3 regions of the Streptomyces sp. NPDC001393 genome follow, and region 3 is predicted to be linked to each of the others. Evidence: riboswitches for the same ligand, from Rfam matches in the RefSeq annotation. Region 3 holds a riboswitch; each other region holds the start of a gene.

The links. A riboswitch is a leader RNA that binds a small molecule or an ion and turns the genes downstream of it on or off. The one in region 3 is predicted to bind cyclic di-AMP.
Region 1: another riboswitch for cyclic di-AMP. It lies ahead of ACWC2T_RS18250 (transglycosylase SLT domain-containing protein); the one in region 3 lies ahead of ACWC2T_RS09490 (M23 family metallopeptidase).
Region 2: another riboswitch for cyclic di-AMP. It lies ahead of ACWC2T_RS30740 (M23 family metallopeptidase); the one in region 3 lies ahead of ACWC2T_RS09490 (M23 family metallopeptidase).

Annotation. Positions count from the first base shown of each region.
Region 1 covers NZ_JBSFIH010000014.1:153,870-160,456, reverse strand. The annotation lists gene ACWC2T_RS18260 (LolA family protein) at 1-279, opposite strand, end outside; gene ACWC2T_RS18255 (polyprenyl synthetase family protein) at 786-1,796, opposite strand; cyclic di-AMP (ydaO/yuaA leader) riboswitch at 2,319-2,501, shown strand; gene ACWC2T_RS18250 (transglycosylase SLT domain-containing protein) at 2,506-3,000, shown strand; gene ACWC2T_RS18245 (HAD family hydrolase) at 3,113-3,925, opposite strand; gene ACWC2T_RS18240 (FAD-dependent oxidoreductase) at 4,030-5,232, opposite strand; gene ACWC2T_RS18235 (carboxylate--amine ligase) at 5,282-6,526, opposite strand.
Region 2 covers NZ_JBSFIH010000036.1:17,596-24,182, reverse strand. The annotation lists gene ACWC2T_RS30750 (M16 family metallopeptidase) at 1-757, shown strand, start outside; gene ACWC2T_RS30745 (M16 family metallopeptidase) at 754-2,142, shown strand; cyclic di-AMP (ydaO/yuaA leader) riboswitch at 2,361-2,523, shown strand; gene ACWC2T_RS30740 (M23 family metallopeptidase) at 2,536-3,279, shown strand; gene ACWC2T_RS30735 (GntR family transcriptional regulator) at 3,478-4,164, shown strand; gene ACWC2T_RS30730 (HPr family phosphocarrier protein) at 4,314-4,595, opposite strand; gene ACWC2T_RS30725 (bifunctional acetate--CoA ligase family protein/GNAT family N-acetyltransferase) at 4,775-6,587, shown strand, end outside.
Region 3 covers NZ_JBSFIH010000005.1:246,653-253,239, reverse strand. The annotation lists gene ACWC2T_RS09500 (PrsW family intramembrane metalloprotease) at 1-813, shown strand, start outside; gene ACWC2T_RS09495 (aldo/keto reductase) at 887-1,831, opposite strand; gene ACWC2T_RS09490 (M23 family metallopeptidase) at 1,908-2,936, opposite strand; cyclic di-AMP (ydaO/yuaA leader) riboswitch at 2,946-3,092, opposite strand; tRNA gene ACWC2T_RS09485 (tRNA-Met) at 3,392-3,465, shown strand; gene ACWC2T_RS09480 (dihydrofolate reductase family protein) at 3,537-4,670, opposite strand; gene ACWC2T_RS09475 (MarR family winged helix-turn-helix transcriptional regulator) at 4,732-5,241, shown strand; gene ACWC2T_RS09470 (GTP cyclohydrolase II) at 5,362-5,994, shown strand; gene ACWC2T_RS09465 (hypothetical protein) at 6,039-6,299, opposite strand; gene ACWC2T_RS09460 (hypothetical protein) at 6,303-6,431, opposite strand.

The DNA of each region.
Region 1 (6,587 bases), on a different contig from region 3:
GCCGCCGAGGTTGGGCAGGCCGAGGTCGGTGTCGATGCGGACGGTGCCGGACAGCTGCTGCACGTCCGACTTGGCGATCTTCTCGATGAGCTGCTGTGCCGTGATCCTGGGCAGGTCGGGGTCACCGGAGGCGGCGAGCGCCGGGACCAGACCGATCGTGGCCGCCGCGACCCCCACCACGGCGACCGGGACCGCGTAGCGGGCCGCCCTGCGGCGTCCCGCGCGCCGCTCCTCGTCCCGCCCGGCGTCCACTGCGTCGTCGGATTCGTACGGTGCCATGTGTGCCTTACCTCCGTCGTCGGCGGCGGCTGTTCTCACGCTGGTCCACCAGAGCCGCCATTCTCACCCGAATCGGTGAGGAGTGGTGATTTCCCTGGTCTCCATCTCATCAAATCAGCCATGAGGAAGCGTCAGACCACGGAGCCAACTCCGCGTACGCCTGCGGTATGACACGTAGGGGCCGGGACTCCGCCGACCCGTAGGGGTCCCAGCGGAACGGAGGGGCCGTACGGGGTCGCCGAGGCCGCGCGGACGCACGGGGCGTGCGGACGACACGGGCCGTACGCATGCAGGGATTGCCCTGGTCGTACGGGGTGTACGGGCCCGGGCCGACCGCCGTGTGAGCGGAGGCTTGGCGCGGCGGACGGCCAGGCGACGGCCCGGTCGCGCACGGCGAGAATCGCGGCGCGCCGGACGGCCGGAGACGTGTCGGCCCTGTGCCAGGTCGTACGGCCGGGGCGTGGCACGGTGTGGCAGGGGGGTGCGAGGGGTGGAGGTGGCCGGGGTCAGCCGGCGCGGTGCACCACCGCGTCGCACAGCTCCATCAGCGCGGCCTTGGCGTCGCACTCCCGCAGCGGCGCCAGCGCGGCGCGAGCCTCCTCCGCGTATCGGACGGTGTCCCGGCGGGCCTGCTCCAGCGCGGGGTGGGCGCGCAGCGCGGCCAGCGCCTCGGCGTGCCGGGCGTCGTCGCCGAGGTCGGAGTCGAGCAGCTCGCACAGCGCGATGTCCTCGGCCAGACCGAGGCGGGCGGCGCGCTCGCGCAGCCGGAGCACGGGCAGGGTCGGGATGCCCTCGCGCAGGTCGGTGCCCGGGGTCTTGCCGGACTCGTGCGAGTCGGAGGCGATGTCCAGGACGTCGTCGGCGAGCTGGAAGGCGACTCCGAGCCGCTCTCCGTACTGGGTGAGCACGTCAACGACGGTCTCGTCGGCACCGGACATCATCGCGCCGAACCGGCACGACACCGCCACCAGCGAGCCCGTCTTGCCGCCGAGCACGTCCAGGTAGTGCTCGACCGGGTCACGGCCGTCGGAGGGGCCGGCGGTCTCCAGGATCTGGCCGGTGACCAGTCGTTCGAAGGCGAGGGCCTGCACCCGGACCGCCTCGGGGCCGAGGTCGGCGAGGATCTGGGAGGCGCGGGCGAAGAGGAAGTCGCCGGTGAGGACCGCGACGGAGTTCCCCCAGCGGGTGTTGGCGCTGTCCACGCCGCGCCGCACGGCTGCCTCGTCCATGACGTCGTCGTGGTACAGCGTGGCGAGGTGGGTCAGCTCCACGACCACGGCGGAGGGCACGATGCCCGGCGCGTAGGGGTCGCCGAACTGGGCCGCGAGCATCACGAGCAGCGGCCGGAACCGCTTCCCGCCGGCTCGTACGAGGTGCTGCGCGGCCTCCGTGATGAACGGGACCTCGCTCTTGGTGGCCTCGAGCAAGCCTTCCTCGACAGCCGCCAATCCGGCCTGGACATCGGCTTCCAGAGCCTGGTCCCGCACGCTCAGCCCGAACGGCCCGACGACGGTCACGAGGGGTCTCCTGTCTGCTGGTGTCTGCTGGCGATTACACGGTTTGTCGATAGGTCGCTGCCATCACTCAAGTCAGCGTATCCGGTCCTGTTTCGATCACCGATAGCGCCCACCGGTCCAGCCCGGGCGGTATCGGATCACGACCGGTATGTTTTTGATCAAGTGATAAGAACGGACATTTATTGACTTAACAGGAATACACGCACTTTGGTTCCACCGCGGCTTCCGCCACAGGTTCCATCACCCACCCGAGCCGCCCGAATCCCTCATGCCCGATTTGAAATACTTTGTTATTTCGTGAGTTGGGTCACGCCCCACCTCCGGCACCGAGGGCCCGCCAGGCCGCCTCCTCCCCTTGCTCCATCCGCGAGTTGAAGGTTGGCAAACGCAAAGGATCAAGTACCACATACGGCACAGACCGTGGTCAAATCGTGCCTTGTGTGAATCCAGTACTTGTTCCCGACATGTGCTCTCGCATACGTTCCGGGCCATCGGGCGGACGCCGAATCCTGCCGCCGCCCGCGTGACCCATCGACGAACTCATTCGTACGGCAGGAGCGGGGGACCCAGGTAAGTCCGCCGGACCGGTCGGCACACGCCGCACCGGGACGGCTCGGGGTGAAGCCGTGCCTTCTCGCGAAGCCACGGCCGGGCACCTCCCCGCCCGAACCCGACAGCTCACCTCGCAGGCGACGGAGAGGACTTCCCCATGTCTGCTGCCGCTCAGCACCACCGCCGCCCTCGCACCAACCGCCTCGCCCGCATCCTCGCCGTCGCCGGCACCGGTGCCGCCGTCCTCGCCCTGCCCCTCATCGGCGCCACCAGCGCCTCAGCGGCCACCGTCACGCCCACCAAGACGGTCTCCACCACCCTGGCCGGGTACCCGAACAACCTCGACGGCTGGATCCGCCAGTCCCTCGCGATCATGGCCCAGAAGGGCATCCCGGGCTCCTACAACGGCATTTACCGCAACGTTATGCGGGAGTCCTCCGGCAACCCGTACGCCATCAACCTCTGGGACTCCAACGCCGCCATAGGCACCCCGTCCAAGGGCCTGCTCCAGGTGATCGACCCGACCTTCAACGCGTACCACGTGGCCGGAACCGCCTTCAACCCGTACGACCCGGTCGCCAACATCACCGCGGCCTGCAACTACGCCGCCGCGCGGTACGGGTCGATCGACAACGTGTTCAGCGCGTACTGACAGTCCCGCCGACCGGCACGGCATCGGCCGCCCGGCGTGTGCCCGCACCTGACGGAGGGCACCCCGGGCGGTCGTCGCGCCTTCCGGGGGCGGGCGCCTACTGAGATGCCGGTCAGTCGGTCGGGAACAGTCTTTCGAGGACGACGGCGATGCCGTCGTCCTCGTTCGACAGGGTGATCTCATCGGCCACCGCCTTGAGTTCGGGGTGCGCGTCGGCCATGGCGACGCCGCGTCCGGCCCAGTCGAACATCGGGATGTCGTTGGGCATGTCGCCGAACGCCAGTGCCTCCTCCGCCTCGATCCCGAGCCGCTCGGCGGCCAGCGCGAGACCGGTCGCCTTGGTCACCCCCGACGGCTGGAGCTCCACGGTCCCCGGCCCCGACATGGTGACCGTGGCCAGGGAGCCCACCACCGCGCTCGCGATGGCCGCCAACTCGTCGTCGGACAGGGCGGCATGGCGCAGCAGCACCTTGCTGATCGGCGCGCACCACAGGTCCTCGCGCCGGCCGACCCGGACCGCGGGCAGGGTCGGGTGCGGCATCCGGTACCCGGGCTCGATGAGCGTGAGCCCCTCCACGCCGTCCTGGTCGACGGCCGCGTACACCTGCCCCACCTCGGCCTCGATCTTGCCGAGCGCGGTCTCGGCCAGCTCCCGGTCCAGCCGGACCGACCACAGCAGACGGCCGGTCCCGGCGTCGTAGACCTGCGCGCCCTGCCCGCACACCGCGAGCCCCGTGCACCCGAGGTGCGCAAGGAGCTGCCGTACCCGCGGGGCCGGGCGGCCCGTCACCACCAGGTGCCGGGCGCCGGCCCGCGCCACCCGCGCGAGCGCGGCGAGCGACCGGTCGGAGACGGTGTCGTCGCCGCGCAGCAGCGTCCCGTCCAGGTCGGTGGCGATCAGTGCGTATGCGGGGGAGGCTGCCATGATCAGAGAATACGGATACCGGGCCCCGCCGACTCATCTTGTGGTCCTGCGCACTTACGTGCTGATCAGCCTCAAGTGGCGCCAGCGCGCACCTCGTTGACCCGTCAGCCGTGAGCGGCCGCCAGGTGTTTGGTCAGGCGCGGTGAGGCGAACTCCGTGCCGCAGACGAAACGCATCACCGGGCCGTACGACGACGCCGCGGGCAGGCCGGTGAAGTACAGGCCGGGGACGGACGAGACGAAGCCGGGGCCGAGCCTGGGCGTGCCCCGGCTCACCGCGAGCCGGGTGCGCAGTTCGTGGCCGAGGAAATCCATCGCCGCGATGTCGACGCGGTAGCCGGTGGCGGCGATGACGTGGTCTGCGGTGAGCCGCTCGGTGTGCCCGCCGTGGGTGCGGACGGTGAGGACGGGGGTGCCGTCCGGTGCCTCGGCGCTCACCACCCGCTCGACGTCCTGCACCTGCACGGCGCTCGCGAAGCGCTCGCGCAGCCACCAGGCGCCGAGCGGTCCGAGGACCCGGCGGACCAGGAAGTGGCGGGTGGCCTCGGGCAGATAGCGGTAGGGGTGCGGGTAGTAGCTGAACGCCCACAGCGACCAGGCGCGGCCGAACGGGGACTCCGGGCGCAGCTTCGGCTGCTCCCAGGGCGGCGCGCCGAAGGCGACCCGGCCGCGGCCGCGTGCGACGACACGCACGCGTGCCCCCGCCTCGGCGGCGAGTGTCGCCGTCTCCAGAGCGGACTGGCCGGCGCCGACCACGATGAGCTCCTTGCCGGCGAATCGGCTCAGGTCGTGGTGCTGGGAGCTGTGCGAGACCGGGCCGGTGGGCGCCGGTCCGTCGGCCGCGGCTCCCGCGAGCTCCGCCGGCAGGTGCGCGAGGCCCGACAGGCCGGTGGCGACGACGACCGCGCGTGCGGTGAACATCTCCCCCGAGTCCAGCTTCAGCTCGAAGCCGCCGCTCTTGTCGCGGTCCACGGAGACGACCCGCACCTGCTCCAGGTCGGGGACCAGCTTCTGCCGGAACCACTCGCCGTAGGCGGTGAACGTCTCCACCGGGATGATGTCCTCGTCGGCCACCAGGCGGCGGATCCCGGCCGCGTCGCAGTAGTCGGCGAGGGTGTGGCCGGGCTGCGGGCAGTCGAGGTTCGAGGCGGCGGGCGTGGACTTCAGGAGCATGCCCTCGGGCATGTGGTCGCGCCAGCTGACCATGGGGTCGCCGAAGACGCGGACGGGGATGCCGCGCGCCCGCAGATGGGCGGCGGTGGACAGGCCGAACGGCCCGGCCCCGATGACTGCAACCGGTCGAGTCACGAAGTCCCTCCCCAGGACATGGTGCGCGCCACTCTGTGCGTGGCTCTGCCTACTTCGTGGAGGTGCTGCTGCCGCGGCGGTTGGTCCGCCACAGCTGATAGAGGTGCTTCGCGCCCGGGCGCACGAAGCGGGCGAGCATCGTGAGGAACGGCAGCGGGTCGTCACCCGCGAGCCAGGCCAGCTCCGTCCCGCTCGCCGTGGCCGGCGCGTGCGGCGTCGTATAGCCGCTGCGGCGGTAGGCGAGGAGGGCGGGAAGGTCGATGTTCTCCACGATGTAACGGTGGCCGGCGCGCTGTTCCCCCTCCGGAACGGGGCGGCCGGTCAGGTTCAGATGCATCGCGCGTACGACGTCCACGCCCGACTCGTTCTCGAAGAGCCGGAACTGGGCGCCCATGCGCGGGTTGAAGTCGAGGAGCTTGTACTGCCCGTCGCGCCGGTCGAAGCGCAGGTCGAGGTCGATGATGCCGCTGTAGCCGATCTGTTTGATGAAACGTGCGGCGAGGTCGGTGAGTTCCGGGTTGTCGACGACGTACGCGTTCGCCGTCATGCCGGCGTGCGGCGGCCAGGAGCGGACCTTGACGCCGGTGAACAGCGCCAGGGGGGTTGCGTCCTGATCGAAGCAGGCGTGCACGATCCAGTCCTCGGCCTCCTCGCGCGGCAGGTACTCCTGGAGGATCACCCCCGGCCGCCGGCCCCAGTCGCGGGCCAGGGCGAGCAGACCCTCGCGGGTGGCGATCCGCGTGGTGCCGCCCACGGCGGGCCGTGTGCGCCGGACGAACGCCTCCCGGTTCTTGGCCACCACCGGGAAGCGGGCCGTCTCGGCGAAGGCGACGATGTCGTCGTACGACTCCGGGAACGCCGACGCGGGGCTTGCGATGCCGTGTTCCACACACAGTTCGTGCAGGCCCTGCTTGCTGGCGAGCCGACGCGGCAGTGCGGGGTCGACGCGCGGGAAGAGAAAGGAACCGGCCAGCTCGTCCTGGTGCTCGGCGATCAGTACGGCGGCCTCCTCGTCGGTCGGGACGAGGACGGCGGGGCGGCCGATGCGGCGGCCGATGCGCAGCAGGCCCTCGACCAGGTGGCCCGGGTCCTCCGCGCCGGTGGTCGGCCACACGAAGGCCTTCTTCAGGTAACGGGAGGAGGCCGCGGGCGTGTAGGCGTCCTCGGTGATGGCGTACATGGGCACGCCGAGCCGGCCCAGGCTGCGGATCGCGCCGACGCCGCCGTGGTGCAGCGGATAGTCGCCGAACTTGACGATCAGTCCTGGTACGTCCCGGTCCGCCTCGAACGGCACACCGACGGTGTCTCCGGCCACGGGTCCCCCCACGTGTCCCCCCAATGGAACGGACCCACCC
Region 2 (6,587 bases), on a different contig from region 3:
GACCCTCGCCTGGATCGAGAAGTACTTCGGCTCGATCCCGTCCCACGACGGCAAGCCCGCCCCCCGCGACGGCTCCCTGCCGGAGATCATCGGCGAGCAGAAGCGCGAGGTCGTCGTCGAGGAGGTCCCGGCGCGCGCCCTCATGGCCGCCTACCGGCTCCCGCACGACGGCACGCGCGCGTGCGACGCCGCCGACCTCGCCCTGACCGTCCTCGGCGGCGGCGAGTCCTCCCGCCTCTACAACCGGCTGGTCCGCCGCGACCGTACGGCCGTCGCCGCCGGCTTCGGCCTGCTGCGCCTGGCCGGCGCGCCCTCCATGGGCTGGCTGGACGTGAAGACCTCCGGCGACGTGGAGGTGCCGGTCATCGAGGCCGCCATCGACGAGGAGCTGGCCCGGTTCGCCGAGGAGGGCCCCACGCCGGAGGAAATGGAGCGCGCCCAGGCCCAGTTGGAGCGCGAGTGGCTGGACCGGCTCGGCACGGTCGCCGGCCGCGCCGACGAACTGTGCCGGTACGCCGTCCTGTTCGGCGACCCGCAGCTCGCCCTCACCGCCGTCAAACGCGTCCTGGCGGTGACCGCGGAGGAGGTCCAGGAGGTCGCCAAGGCCCGCCTGCGCCCCGACAACCGCGCGGTCCTGGTCTACGAGCCGCTGTCCGCCGAGTCCGCCGAGCACACCGAGGAGGCGGGGCGCGGCGAGGACCCGGAGCAGGAAGCGACCGTAGAGGCCGGTAACGAGAACGAGGAGACGGCCAAGTGACCGAGCTCGCCACCATGGACTTCCACCCCCAGCCGCAGCCAGGCCAGGCCAGGCCGTGGGCGTTCCCCGCCCCCGAGCGCGGCACGCTCGACAACGGCCTGACCGTGCTGCGCTGCCACCGCCCCGGCCAGCAGGTCGTCGCCGTCGAGGTGCTGCTGGACGCGCCCCTGGACGCCGAGCCGGCCGGCCTGGACGGCGTCGCCACGATCATGGCGCGGGCCTTCTCCGAGGGCACCGACAAGCACTCCGCCGAGGAGTTCGCCGCCGAGCTGGAGCGCGCGGGCGCCACCCTGGACGCGCACGCCGACCACCCCGGCGTCCGGCTCAGCCTTGAGGTCCCGGCCTCCCGCCTGGCCAAGGGCCTCGGCCTGCTCGCCGACGCGCTGCGCGCGCCCGCGTTCGCCGACAGCGAGGTCGAGCGCCTCGTCCGCAACCGCCTGGACGAGATCCCGCACGAGCTGGCCAACCCCTCCCGCCGGGCCGCCAAGGAGCTCTCCAAGGAGCTGTTCCCGGCGGTCTCGCGCATGTCGCGCCCGCGCCAGGGCACCGAGGAGACGGTCGAGAAGATCGACGCCGCCGCCGTACGCGCCTTCTACGGCCGGCACGTACGCCCCGCCACGGCCACCGCGGTCGTGGTCGGCGACCTCACCGGCGTCGACCTCGACGCGCTGCTCGCCGGCACCCTGGGCGCCTGGACCGGCACCCCGGGCGAGCCGCGGCCCGTGCCGCCGGTGACCGCCGACGACACCGGGCGCGTGGTCATCGTGGACCGGCCCGGCGCCGTGCAGACCCAGCTGCTCATCGGCCGCGTCGGCCCCGACCGGCACGACCGCGTGTGGCCCGCCCAGGTGCTCGGCACCTACTGCCTCGGCGGCACCCTCACCTCCCGCCTGGACCGCGTCCTGCGCGAGGAGAAGGGCTACACCTACGGTGTGCGCGCGTTCGGCCAGGTCCTCAGGTCCGCGCCGGACGGCACGGGCGCCTCGATGCTCGCCATCAGCGGCTCCGTGGACACGCCCAACACCGGGCCCGCCCTGGAGGACCTGTGGAAGGTGCTGCGCACCCTCGCGGCGGACGGCCTGACCGACGCCGAGCGGGACGTGGCCGTGCAGAACCTCGTCGGGGTGGCGCCGCTGAAGTACGAGACGGCGGCGGCCGTCGCGAGCACGCTGGCCGACCAGGTCGAGCAGCACCTGCCCGACGACTTCCAGGCGACGCTCTATCAGCAGCTCGCGGCGACGGGCACGGTGGAGGCCACGGCGGCCGTCGTGAACGCCTTCCCGGTGGAGCGCCTGGTGACCGTCCTCGTCGGTGACGCCGCCCAGATCAAGGCGCCCGTGGAGGCGCTCGGCATCGGTGAAGTGACCGTGGTGGCGGCCGAGTAGCCGGACAGCGGCACGCGCGCGTGGGGCCCTGACGGACTAAGCACCGTCAGGGCCCCCGCTGTTCCACTCCCTTCCCCAGATGCCCGGTTTGAGGCGGAGGTTGCCCGTCTGACCTGTGGGATGCGCTACAAACGCCCGGATCGGTTTGGGATTCCGAAGCGGGCTTCCGTAGCGTCTTCCGGGCTGTTCGTCGGGCAGTGCGCTGCATCCGCGGCACCGGACAGCCATCGCCGAGTCCCCGTACGGCGCGAGCCAGGGGAGCCGGGGACCCACGCAGTCCCTGGGGTGAATCGGGCGCCCGCGCATGCCGCGAGGGGTCCGTAGGAGACCTTCCTGCTCCGAACCCGTCAGCTAACCCGGTAGGCGAGAGGGAAGGAAAGGACCAGCCACTTCATGGCGTTCATGTGCGCCACCGGGAAGCACCGCAAGCCCGGCCGGGTCAAGCGCACCACCGCTCAGGCGGCGGGCATCGCGGCCCTCACCACCACCGGTGCCGTCGGCACCCTCGCCGCCTCCCCGGCGCTCGCCGCCGAGCACACCGTGGAGCAGACCGGTCTCACGCCGGTCCTCACCGTGAGCGACGACGTCGCCGAGCACATCGCCGCGCAGGCCGCCGCGCAGAAGCAGGCAGCCGAGCAGAAGGCGGCCGAGGAGGCCGCGGCGAAGAAGGCGAAGGACGAGCGCGAGGCCAGGGCCCGCGCCGCCCGGGAGGCCGAGCGCAAGCGCCTGAACGCCTTCGTCGCCCCGATAGCCGACTCCTACGTCTCCACCGGCTACCAGGCCAGCAGCTCCCTGTGGTCCTCCGGCCACCACACGGGCATCGACTTCCACGCGGCCACCGGCACCCCCGTCCACGCGGTCGGCTCCGGCACCGTCGTCTCCACCGGCTGGGGCGGCGCGTACGGCAACCAGATCGTGATCCGCATGGCCGACGGCATGTACACCCAGTACGGCCACCTGTCGTCCATCGGCGTCTCGGTGGGCCAGCAGGTCACCCCGGGCCAGCAGATCGGCCTGTCCGGCGCGACCGGCAACACCACCGGCCCGCACCTGCACTTCGAGGCCCGCACGACCCCCGACTACGGCTCGGACGTCGACCCCGTCGCCTACCTCCGCGAGCACGGCGTGAACGTCTGACGCCGCATCGCACGGCCCGCGAAGCCCCGGCTCACCGAGCCGGGGCTTTCGCCGTTTTTCGCGGGCCCCGCCCGGCCCGCTGACCAAAAAATATCCATGGAATCCGGCCCGCCGTCGGAAATTCCGGCTCATTGGAATAGAGTCACGGAACACGCGTCCATCGTCGACGTTTCACGGGGATTAAGGCGGAGGTCGGTCATGCGTATTCCGGCGCACTCGGTGTGCACGGCCATCCGGGACGACATCGTCGCGGGTGTCTACGAGCGCGGCGGCCGGCTGACCGAGGAAGTCCTGGCCCGTCGCTACGGCGTCTCGCGCGTCCCCGTCCGCGAGGCCCTGCGCACCCTGGAGGCCGAGGGCTTCGTGGTGACCCGCCGGCACGCGGGCGCGTGCGTGGCCGAGCCGACCGAGCAGGAGGCCGCCGACCTGCTGGAGATGCGCATGCTGCTGGAGCCGCTCGGGGCCGCCCGGGCCGCCCAGCGGCGCACCGAGGCCCATCTGAAGGTGCTGCGCGGCCTCGTCAGGCTGGGCCAGGAGCGGGCCCGCACGGGCAACAGCGGCGACCTGCGCTCGCTGGGCGGCTGGTTCCACGAGACGCTCGCCCAGGCCTCCGGCAGCCCGTCGCTGACGGCGATGCTCACCCAGCTGCGGCACAAGATCGCCTGGATGTACGCGGTGGAGGCGCCGGTAAGCCCGGTGGACCACTGGGCGGAGCACGGCGCCATCGTCGACGCGGTGGCGCGCGGCGACGGTGAGCGCGCGCGGGCGGTCACGGCGCTGCACACCGAGCGCGTGACGGCCGCGCACCGGCTGCGTTTTGCCGGAGGCGCCGAGCGTGTGAGGACTTCGCAACACGCCGTAAACATGTCGGGTCTTCGGCATTAACACGGGCGCCGTATACAAAGAAGAGTAATTCGGCTGCGGTGTATTTCCGCTGCCCGAATTCAGGTGTGCGCGCAATGAGCCCGGAAAGGGTGGAGCCGCGCCGCCCGAAAACAGGCGACGCGGCTCCGGCGTTATCGCTGTGCCGGTGTTCAGACCGTCTCGGGCAGTTCCTCGAGACCCTCGGAGACCAGCTTGGCCAGACGGTCCAGGGCGGCGTCCGCGCCCTCTGCGTCGGAGGCCAGGACGATCTCCTCGCCCCCCTGGGCGCCAAGCCCCAGGACAGCCAGCATGGAGGCCGCGTTGACGGGGTTGCCGTCAGCCTTGGCGATCGTCACCGGGACGCCTGCGGCCGTGGCGGCTCGGACGAAGATGGAGGCGGGGCGGGCGTGGAGGCCCTCGGCCCAGCCGACGTTGACGCGGCGCTCAGCCATGTGTTGCTGCCCTTCAGTCTTCAGGGTTGTCTAGACCAGTTTCCCATATCGTGAAGCATGCCCGGAGCGCACCGTCGTCCGCTCCGGTGTGGCGCCGGAACCGCGGCCTCGGTTCCGGCTTGTCGTCCTCCACAGACTGCCCCGCGCCGTTGTCGGACGCGAGCCGTACTCTGGGGCCCATGCAGACCTCGGCGGACCGGCAGGACCGGCACCTCTACCCCGCCCACTGGGAGGCGGACGTGGTGCTGCGCGACGGGGGTACGGCGCGCATCAGGCCCATCACCATCGATGACGCCGACCGCCTGGTCAGCTTCTACGAGCAGGTCTCGGACGAGTCGAAGTACTACCGCTTCTTCGCGCCGTACCCCAGGCTCTCCGCCAAGGACGTCCACCGCTTCACGCACCACGACTTTGTGGACCGGGTGGGACTCGCGGCCACCATCGGCGGCGAGTTCATCGCCACCGTACGCTATGACCGCATCGGCGCCGACGGCATGCCCGCCTCCGCACCCGCCGACGAGGCCGAGGTCGCCTTCCTGGTGCAGGACGCCCACCAGGGCCGCGGGGTCGCCTCCGCCCTGCTGGAACACATCGCGGCGGTCGCCCGTGAACGCGGCATCCGCCGCTTCGCCGCCGAGGTGCTGCCCGCCAACACCAAGATGATCAAGGTGTTCACGGACGCCGGCTACACCCAGAAGCGCAGCTTCGAGGACGGCGTCGTCCGCCTGGAGTTCGACCTCGAACCCACCGACCGGTCCCTCGCCGTGCAGCGCGCGCGGGAACAGCGCGCCGAGGCCCGGTCGGTACGGCAGCTGCTCATGCCCGGCTCCGTGGCGGTCGTCGGCGTCGGCCGCGCCCCCGGCGGCGTCGGCCGCAGCGTCCTCGGCAACATCCGGGACGCCGGCTACGGCGGCCGGCTGCACGCCGTGAACAAGGCCTTCCCGGAGGACCTCGGTGAGGTCGACGGGGTGCCGGCGTACCGGCGCGTGCGGGACATCGGCGATCACGTGGACCTCGCCGTGGTCGCCGTACCGGCCGAGCACGTGCCCGCCGTGGTCGCCGAGTGCGGGGACCACGGAGTGCAGGGGCTCGTCGTGCTCTCCGCCGGGTACGCCGAGAGCGGGCCCGAGGGGCGCGAGCGGCAGCGGGCGCTCGTGGAGCAGGCGCGCGCGTACGGCATGCGGATCATCGGCCCGAACGCCTTCGGGGTCATCAACACCGCGCCCGGTGTCCGGCTGAACGCCTCCCTCGCCCCGGAGATGCCCCGCCCCGGCCGCATCGGCATGTTCGCCCAGTCCGGCGCCATCGGCATCGCCCTGCTGTCCCGGCTGCACCGGCGCGGGGGAGGGGTCACCGGAGTCACCGGCGTGTCCACCTTCGTGTCCGCCGGCAACCGCGCCGACGTCTCCGGCAACGACGTCCTCCAGTACTGGTACGACGACCCCGAGACCGACGTCGTCCTCATGTACCTGGAGTCCATCGGCAACCCGCGCAAGTTCACCCGCCTCGCACGCCGGACGGCGGCGGCGAAACCGCTGGTCGTGGTGCAGGGAGTCGGATCCGCCCCGCAGGGACACGCGGTACGGGCCACCCGGCTGCCGCACGCCACGGTCTCCGCGCTGCTGCGCCAGGCCGGGGTGCTCCGGGTCGACACGATCACCGAGCTGGTCGACACGGGCCTGCTGCTCGCCCGGCAGCCGCTGCCGGCGGGGCCGAGGGTGGCGATCCTGGGCAACTCCGAGTCGCTGGGGGTGCTGACGTACGACCGGTGTCTGGCGGAGGGGCTGCGGCCTTCGCTCCCGCTGGACCTGACCACCGGGGCGACGGCGGAGGACTTCCACGGGGCGCTGGCGCGGGCCCTGGCCGACGACACGTGCGACTCCGTCGTGGTGACGGCGATACCCGCGATCGGGGAAGCGTCGCCGGGGGACGCGGAGCTGGCCGAGGCGCTGCGGTCGGCGGCGGCTGCGGTTCCCGGGAAGCCGGTGCTCG
Region 3 (6,587 bases):
CTGGGTACGGCCTTCGGCGCCGACCAGATGAGCGGCGGCCGCGGCATCGCCTCCGTCACCGCCGCCACCTTCTTCGTGCGCATCGTGATGTCGCCGTTCGCGCACCCTCTGTTCACCACTCTCACCGGCCTCGGCTTCGGCATCGCCGCGCTCTCCGCCGAGCGGCAGCGCGCCCGGCGCGCGCTGCTGCCGGTCTGCGGTCTGCTGCTCGCGATGAGCATGCACGCCTTCTGGAACGGCTCCTCCACCTTCGGCGAGTTCGGGTTCTTCGCCGTCTACGGCGGCTTCATGGTGCCCGTGTTCGGGCTGCTGACCTGGCTCGCGATCTTCACGCGGCAGCGGGAACTGCGGACCGTACGGGAGGAGCTGCCGGCGTACGTGCTGGCCGGGTGGCTGGGGCCGGCCGAGCCGTTCGCGCTCGGGTCGATGCGGGCGCGGCGGACGGCCCGTGACTACGCCCGGCACCACGGCGGCCGGCCGGCAGCGCGGGCGGTGGCGCAGTACGAGGCCTACGCCACCTCGCTCGCCTTTCTGCGGCACCGGGGGCGCAAGGGGAAGGCCGGGGCCGACTTCGTCGTACGGGAGCGGGAGCTGCTGGACGAGCTGTGGAAGCGACGGGAGCTGGCGCGGCCGGCCCTGGAGTACGCGGCGAGGGCGTCGCTTCCGGTCCCGGCCCGCTGGGCGGCGATGCCCGCGGCGCCGGGGCCGGGGCCGGGTCCCGGGTATCCGGCGGTGCAGATGCCTGCGGCGTCCGGGCCGGCGTACGGGTATCCGGCGGCGCCGTACTCCGCGTACAACCCGTACCGGTCCTAGCCGGCCGGATTGCGGAGGGCCCGGCACCGCCGGAATCCGCGAGAGGGTGACCCAGGCGGAGGGAGAGGGTGACCTAGGCGGAGGCGTCCGTCAGCTTCTGCACTTCCTCCCCCGTCAGTTTCAGGCCCACCGCGTCCAGGAGGGCCGGGAGCTGGTCCACCGTGCGGGCCGAGGCGATCGGGGCCGTGATCGTCGGCTGGGCCAGGAGCCAGGCGAGGGCGACCCGGGCGACGGGGGCGTCATGGGCGGCGGCGATCTCGTCCAGGGCCGCCAGCACCTTCTGGCCGCGCAAGGACTCCGCGTACTGCTGGGCCCGGCTCGCGCGGGCGCTGTCGACCTTGGTGCCGGGGCGGTACTTGCCGGTCAGGAAGCCCGAGGCCAGCGAGAAGTAGGACACCGCGGACAGCCCCTCCTTGGCGGCCAGGTCCTGCAGCGGGCCCTCGTAGGTGTCGCGGGAGACGAGGTTGTAGTGGGGCTGGAGGGCGACATAGCGGGCCAGGCCCTCGCGGTCGGAGAAGTCCAGGGAGGCCTGCAGGCGCTCGGGGCTGATGTTGGAGGCGCCGATCTGGCGGACCTTGCCCGCCTTCACCAGCTCGTCCAGCGCGCCGATGATCTCCTCGACCGGGATCTCGGGCTTGTCGAAGTGGGTGTAGTAGAGGTCGATGTGGTCGGTGTCCAGGCGGCGCAGGGAGGCGTCGGCGGCGGCCTTGATGTTGGCGGCGGACAGGCCCTGGAACTCGGGGTGCTGGCTGACCTTGGTGGCGATGACGACGTTGTCGCGGTTGCCGCGGGCCTTGACCCACTTGCCGATGATCGTCTCGGACTCGCCGCCCTTGTGGCCCTCGATCCACGCCGAGTAGGAGTCGGCGGTGTCGATGAAGTTGCCGCCGGCCGCCGTGTAGGCGTCGAGGACGGCGAAGGAGGTCTCCTCGTCGGCGGTCCAGCCGAAGACGTTGCCGCCGAGGCAGAGCGGGAAGACCTCGAGGTCGGAGGAACCGAGTGTGCGCAGAGAAGTCATGCTCCAAGTCAACGCCGACGGTGGATGATCGCATTCCACCGTCGGCGGCGGGATCCCGCGGATGGAGCAGTGGGGCTCAGGGGTTGAGGCCCTTGTCGCGCAGCCACGGCGCCGGGTCGATGGCGGTGGCCTGGCCGTTCGGGTGGACCTCCAGGTGCAGGTGCGGGCCGGTGACGTTGCCGGTGGCGCCGACCCGGCCGATGACCTGGCCGGTGGAGACCTTCTGGCCGACGGAGACGTTGATCGAGGACTGGTGGCAGAACCACAGCTCGGTGCCGTCGTCGAGGGTGATGACGGTGCGGTAGCCGTAGGCGCCGGCCCAGCCGGCCTGGGTGACCGTGCCGCTGTGGACGGCCTTGATGAGGGTGCCGGTGGGGGCGGCGAAGTCGAGGCCGGTGTGGTAGCCGGAGGACCACATGGCGCCGGGCTGCCCGAAGGTGCCGGTGATCGTGTACGAGACGACCGGCAGCGTGTACTCCTTGGCCAGCTCGGCCAGCCGCTTCGCCTCGGCGGCCTGCTGGGCGTCGGCCTCCGCCTGCTGCTTGGCGGCGGCGGCCTTGGCGGCGGCCTCCTTCTCCGCCTTGGCGGCCGCGTCGGCGGTCTGCTGGTCGGCCGCGGCGATCGCGGCGGCGGTGACCTTGCTGCTCGCCTGGCCCTTCTGCTGCTCGGCCTGGGCCATGATCCGGTTGCGCAGGGCCTCGCCGGCGTTGCTGCCCTCGGCGCTGTCGGTGCTCACGCCGACCTTGCTGAGGCCGGTGGCGGTGGCCTGGGACGCGTCGGAGGAGCCGCCGCCGAAGACGTGCTCGACGGAGTCCAGGTCCGGCAGGGATATGGAGACCGGCGGCTTGCCGGTGTTGGCGCTGGCCATGCCGCCCGCGCCGACCGCGGCCATCACGCCGACGCCGAGGACGGTGGAGCTGCGCGCGAAGCCGCCGCGCTGCTTGGCGACGCGGTGCCGGCCACGGACCGCGGCGACGGAGTCCTCGGTGGGGTTCCACTCCTCCCAGGGCCCCTCCTCGGCGCGGTAGGCGCCGTAGCCGAAGGTCTCCGGCTGGGCTTGCGAGGGCACGAACGGGGCTTCTGGGGCGGGCCGGTTGGACGCCACTCGGGCGTACTCCTTTCCTTCCTCCGCCTACCGGGTTAGCTGACGGGTTCGGAGCAGGAAGGTCTCCTACGCGCGTATACCAACTGTGGCATTCGTGCGATTCACCCCAAGGTGGTGGTTCCCCGGTTCCCTCGCGGGATTCGGCGCGTGCGCACGGAGCCGCCTCTTGTGACGGCTGGGACGACCGCGCTGCGTTATCGAACGTTAATAGACCTGAGAGTCACTTTCCAAGCCGTTCGGCTTGATCATTAACCTTTTCGACCGCGGACCAATCGGCCAGGAGCGCTGCAAATCGGGCGAGTTGGCCACGGTTCATGAGCGTCGGAGTTTTTGATGGTGTCTCAGATGTTATGCGGAGGGCGGTCGTCCGGTCACCGTCCGTGAAGTCGATCACCCGTGCCGGGAAAGCGGTGTGCATGCCGCCCTGAGCATGGGGTACTCTGGAGTCACAACGACGCGGGGTGGAGCAGCTCGGTAGCTCGCTGGGCTCATAACCCAGAGGTCGCAGGTTCAAATCCTGTCCCCGCTACTGAAGACTCAGGGCCGGAAGCCAGAGATGGTTTCCGGCCCTGAGTGTTTTCCCTGCCCCCGTTTTCCGCGTCATCCCAGCAAGTGGGCGTTCGGTGCCTTGGCGAGTCCCGCCAGCTCAGGCAGTACGACCACCTCGGCACCGCCCTTGACCAGGACGCCCGTCCCGTCGGCCGCCGCCACGAACGTGTCCGGCTCCTGCCACGCCGTGACCACCCTGCGCACCCCCGCCCGGAGAATCAGCTCGGCACAGGGCGCGGGCCGCGAGGCCCGCCGGGAACACGGCTCCAGGCTGCTGTAGACGGTGGCGCCGCCCAGCCGGGGCTCGGCCGGGTCGATCTTCGCCAGCGCGGCCTCCTCCGCGTGGACCACGGGATCCCCGCCCTCCCGGGAGTGGCCACGGGCCAGCTCCGTGCCGTCGGCCGCGACCACCACCGCGCCGACGCTGAACGCCGTCCGGGACGGCGGGCACTGGGCGGCGAGCTCGCAGGCGGTGCGCAGCCAGTGCCGGTCGGCGGCGGTGGCGACCGCGCCCGCGCCCGGGGCCGTGGGCTCGTAGCGCATGAGGACCACGTCCTCGATACGTCGGGTCTCGGTCAGGCGCAGCCGGCCGGCCTGATAGCCGCCGGGACCGAACAGTCGGGGCGCGGCCGGGTCGCCGACGAACAGCGGCGCGAGGACCAGCTGGAGCTCGTCGGCGAGGCCCAGCTGCAGCAGCTGGGTGTGGACCGTGCCGCCGCCCTCGACCATCAGCCGCCCGATGCCGCGCACGTCGTGCAGGTGGGCCAGCAGGGCCCGCCAGTCGAGGCCGGGGCCGAGCGGGACGACGTCGGCGGCGTCACCGACGCGCCGGAGCGCGCGCTCGGCGCCCGCGTCGGTCGTGTAGACGAGCTTCGCGCCGCCGGTGCGCCAGAAGTTGGCGTCGGGGTCGAGGTCGCCGGTGGCGGTGACGGTGACCTTCAGCGGGTACTCCGGCCGGCCCTCCCGCACCCGCGCCGCGCGGCGCTCGACGGAGTTGACCAGCAGCCGCGGGTTGTCGGCGCGGATCGTGCCGGCGCCGATCAGGATGGCGTCGACCGAGGCCCGTACCGCGTCGACCCGGTCGAAGTCGGCCGGGCTGGACAGCAGGAGCCGGTCGGGGCCGGTGTCGTCCAGGTAGCCGTCGAGAGAGACGGCGGCGGACAGCAGCACGTACGGGTACGACATCGGCGCGGTCTCCCTGGAGGCGAGTCTTGGTTCAAGTTTGAAACAAACTTACACTGGCGGCATGACGACCCGCTGGCTCAGCCCCGAGGAGCAGCGCGCCTGGCGCGCGTACATGGCCGCGACGCACCTCCTGGAGGACGCGATCGACCGACAGCTCCAGCAGGACGCCGGCATGCCGCACCTGTTCTACTCCGTGCTGGCCAACCTGTCCGAGGCGGCCGACCGGCGGCTGCGGATGACCGATCTCGCCGAGAAGCTGAAGATCACGCGCAGCAGGCTGACGTACGCGGTGACCCGGCTGGAGCGGGACGGGCTGGTGCGCCGGGAGGACTGCCGCTGGGACAAGCGCAGCAGCATCGCCGTGCTGACGGACGAGGGGATGGCCGTACTGGAGCGTACGGCGCCCGGGCATGTCGAGACCGTGCGCGCCACCCTGTTCGACCGGCTCACGCCGGAGCAGGTGGGGCAGCTGGAGGAGATCTGCACGGGGATCGCGCGCGGGCTGCAGGGCGAGGGCGCCGAGCCCGGAACGGAGGACCTGCCCTGGCGGCGCCGTTCCTCCTGTTCGTGATCGCGGCGGATGCGGACGATGCCCCGAATTCCGTTGCTTTAACTTTGAAGCATGAGGTAGGGTCCCCTGCGTACCGCTGCTTCAAATCTGAAGCACATGCCCGCACCCGGAGGGACCCGCATGCCCGACACCCCCGCCGCCACGCCGCGCGCCCGCGTCCGGGTACCGCTGCGCTTCGACGACGGCTACAGCGTCGACGCCGAACTCGTCACGTTCCACAGTCTGGCCGACGGCCAGGAACACGTCGCCGTCGTCCTCGGCGACCCCGCCCCCGGCACCGTCCCGCTGGTGCGCCTGCACTCCGAGTGCCTGACCGGCGATGTCTTCGGTTCGGCCCGCTGCGACTGCGGACCCCAGCTGCGCGAGGCCGTCGAACGCATCGCCGACCGCGGTGGCGTCCTGCTCTACCTCCGCCAGGAGGGCCGGGGCATCGGCCTCTACAACAAGCTCGACGCCTACGCCCTCCAGGACCAGGGCCTCGACACCTACGAGGCGAACGCCGCGCTCGGCCTGCCGGAGGACGCCCGCGACTACACGGCCGCCGCGCAGATGCTCGCCGCGCTCGGCATCGGGGAACTGGACCTGCTGTCCAACAACCCCGACAAGGCGGAGCAGTTGCGCGCACTGGGCGTGGTCGTACGGGACCGGGTGCCGACCGGTGTCTTCACCACGGCCCACAACGTCCGTTACCTGCGCGCGAAGGTCCTCCAGACCCGGCACACACTGCCGCTGGCCGAACTCAACGTGGGCTGAAAGGCCCGCGCCGGTCTCGGTACGGAACGGATCTGCCGGTCACGTCACCGCACCTGCCGACGGCCCGGGAACAGGAGGGCCGGTACGGCGTACGCGGTGCGAAAGCCGGCCGGGTGCAGGCCCGCCGTACCGAGCATCACCGACAGCACGGCCGTGCCAACGGACGCGCTCAGCTGGGAGTTGATGCTCAGCGTGGTGCTCGCCGCGGCGAGCCGCTCGGCGGGCAGGCCTCGGCTCGCGGCGGTCATCGTCGGCATCAGGACCATGCCGGTGCCGACGCCCACCACCATCGCCGACGCGACCATCCGTCAGGACGCGACGCCGGGCACCCCCACCTGCCAGGCCGTCAGCGCCATCCCGAGGGCGGCCACCGCGATCCCGGTCCCGACCAGCCGGCCTGGTGCCACCGTGTCGATCCGGCGCGCGGCGATCCGCACGGTCGTACCGACGACGAGACCGACCGGCGCGCCCAGCGGACGAAGGCCGCGGTGAGGGCCGCGCCGGCGAGCACCGGCACGAGGGCACCGGGCCCGCTGAGGTCACCGCGCTCGCCGCCCCGGGCGAGGCCGTACAGCAGCAGGGCGAGTCCGGGA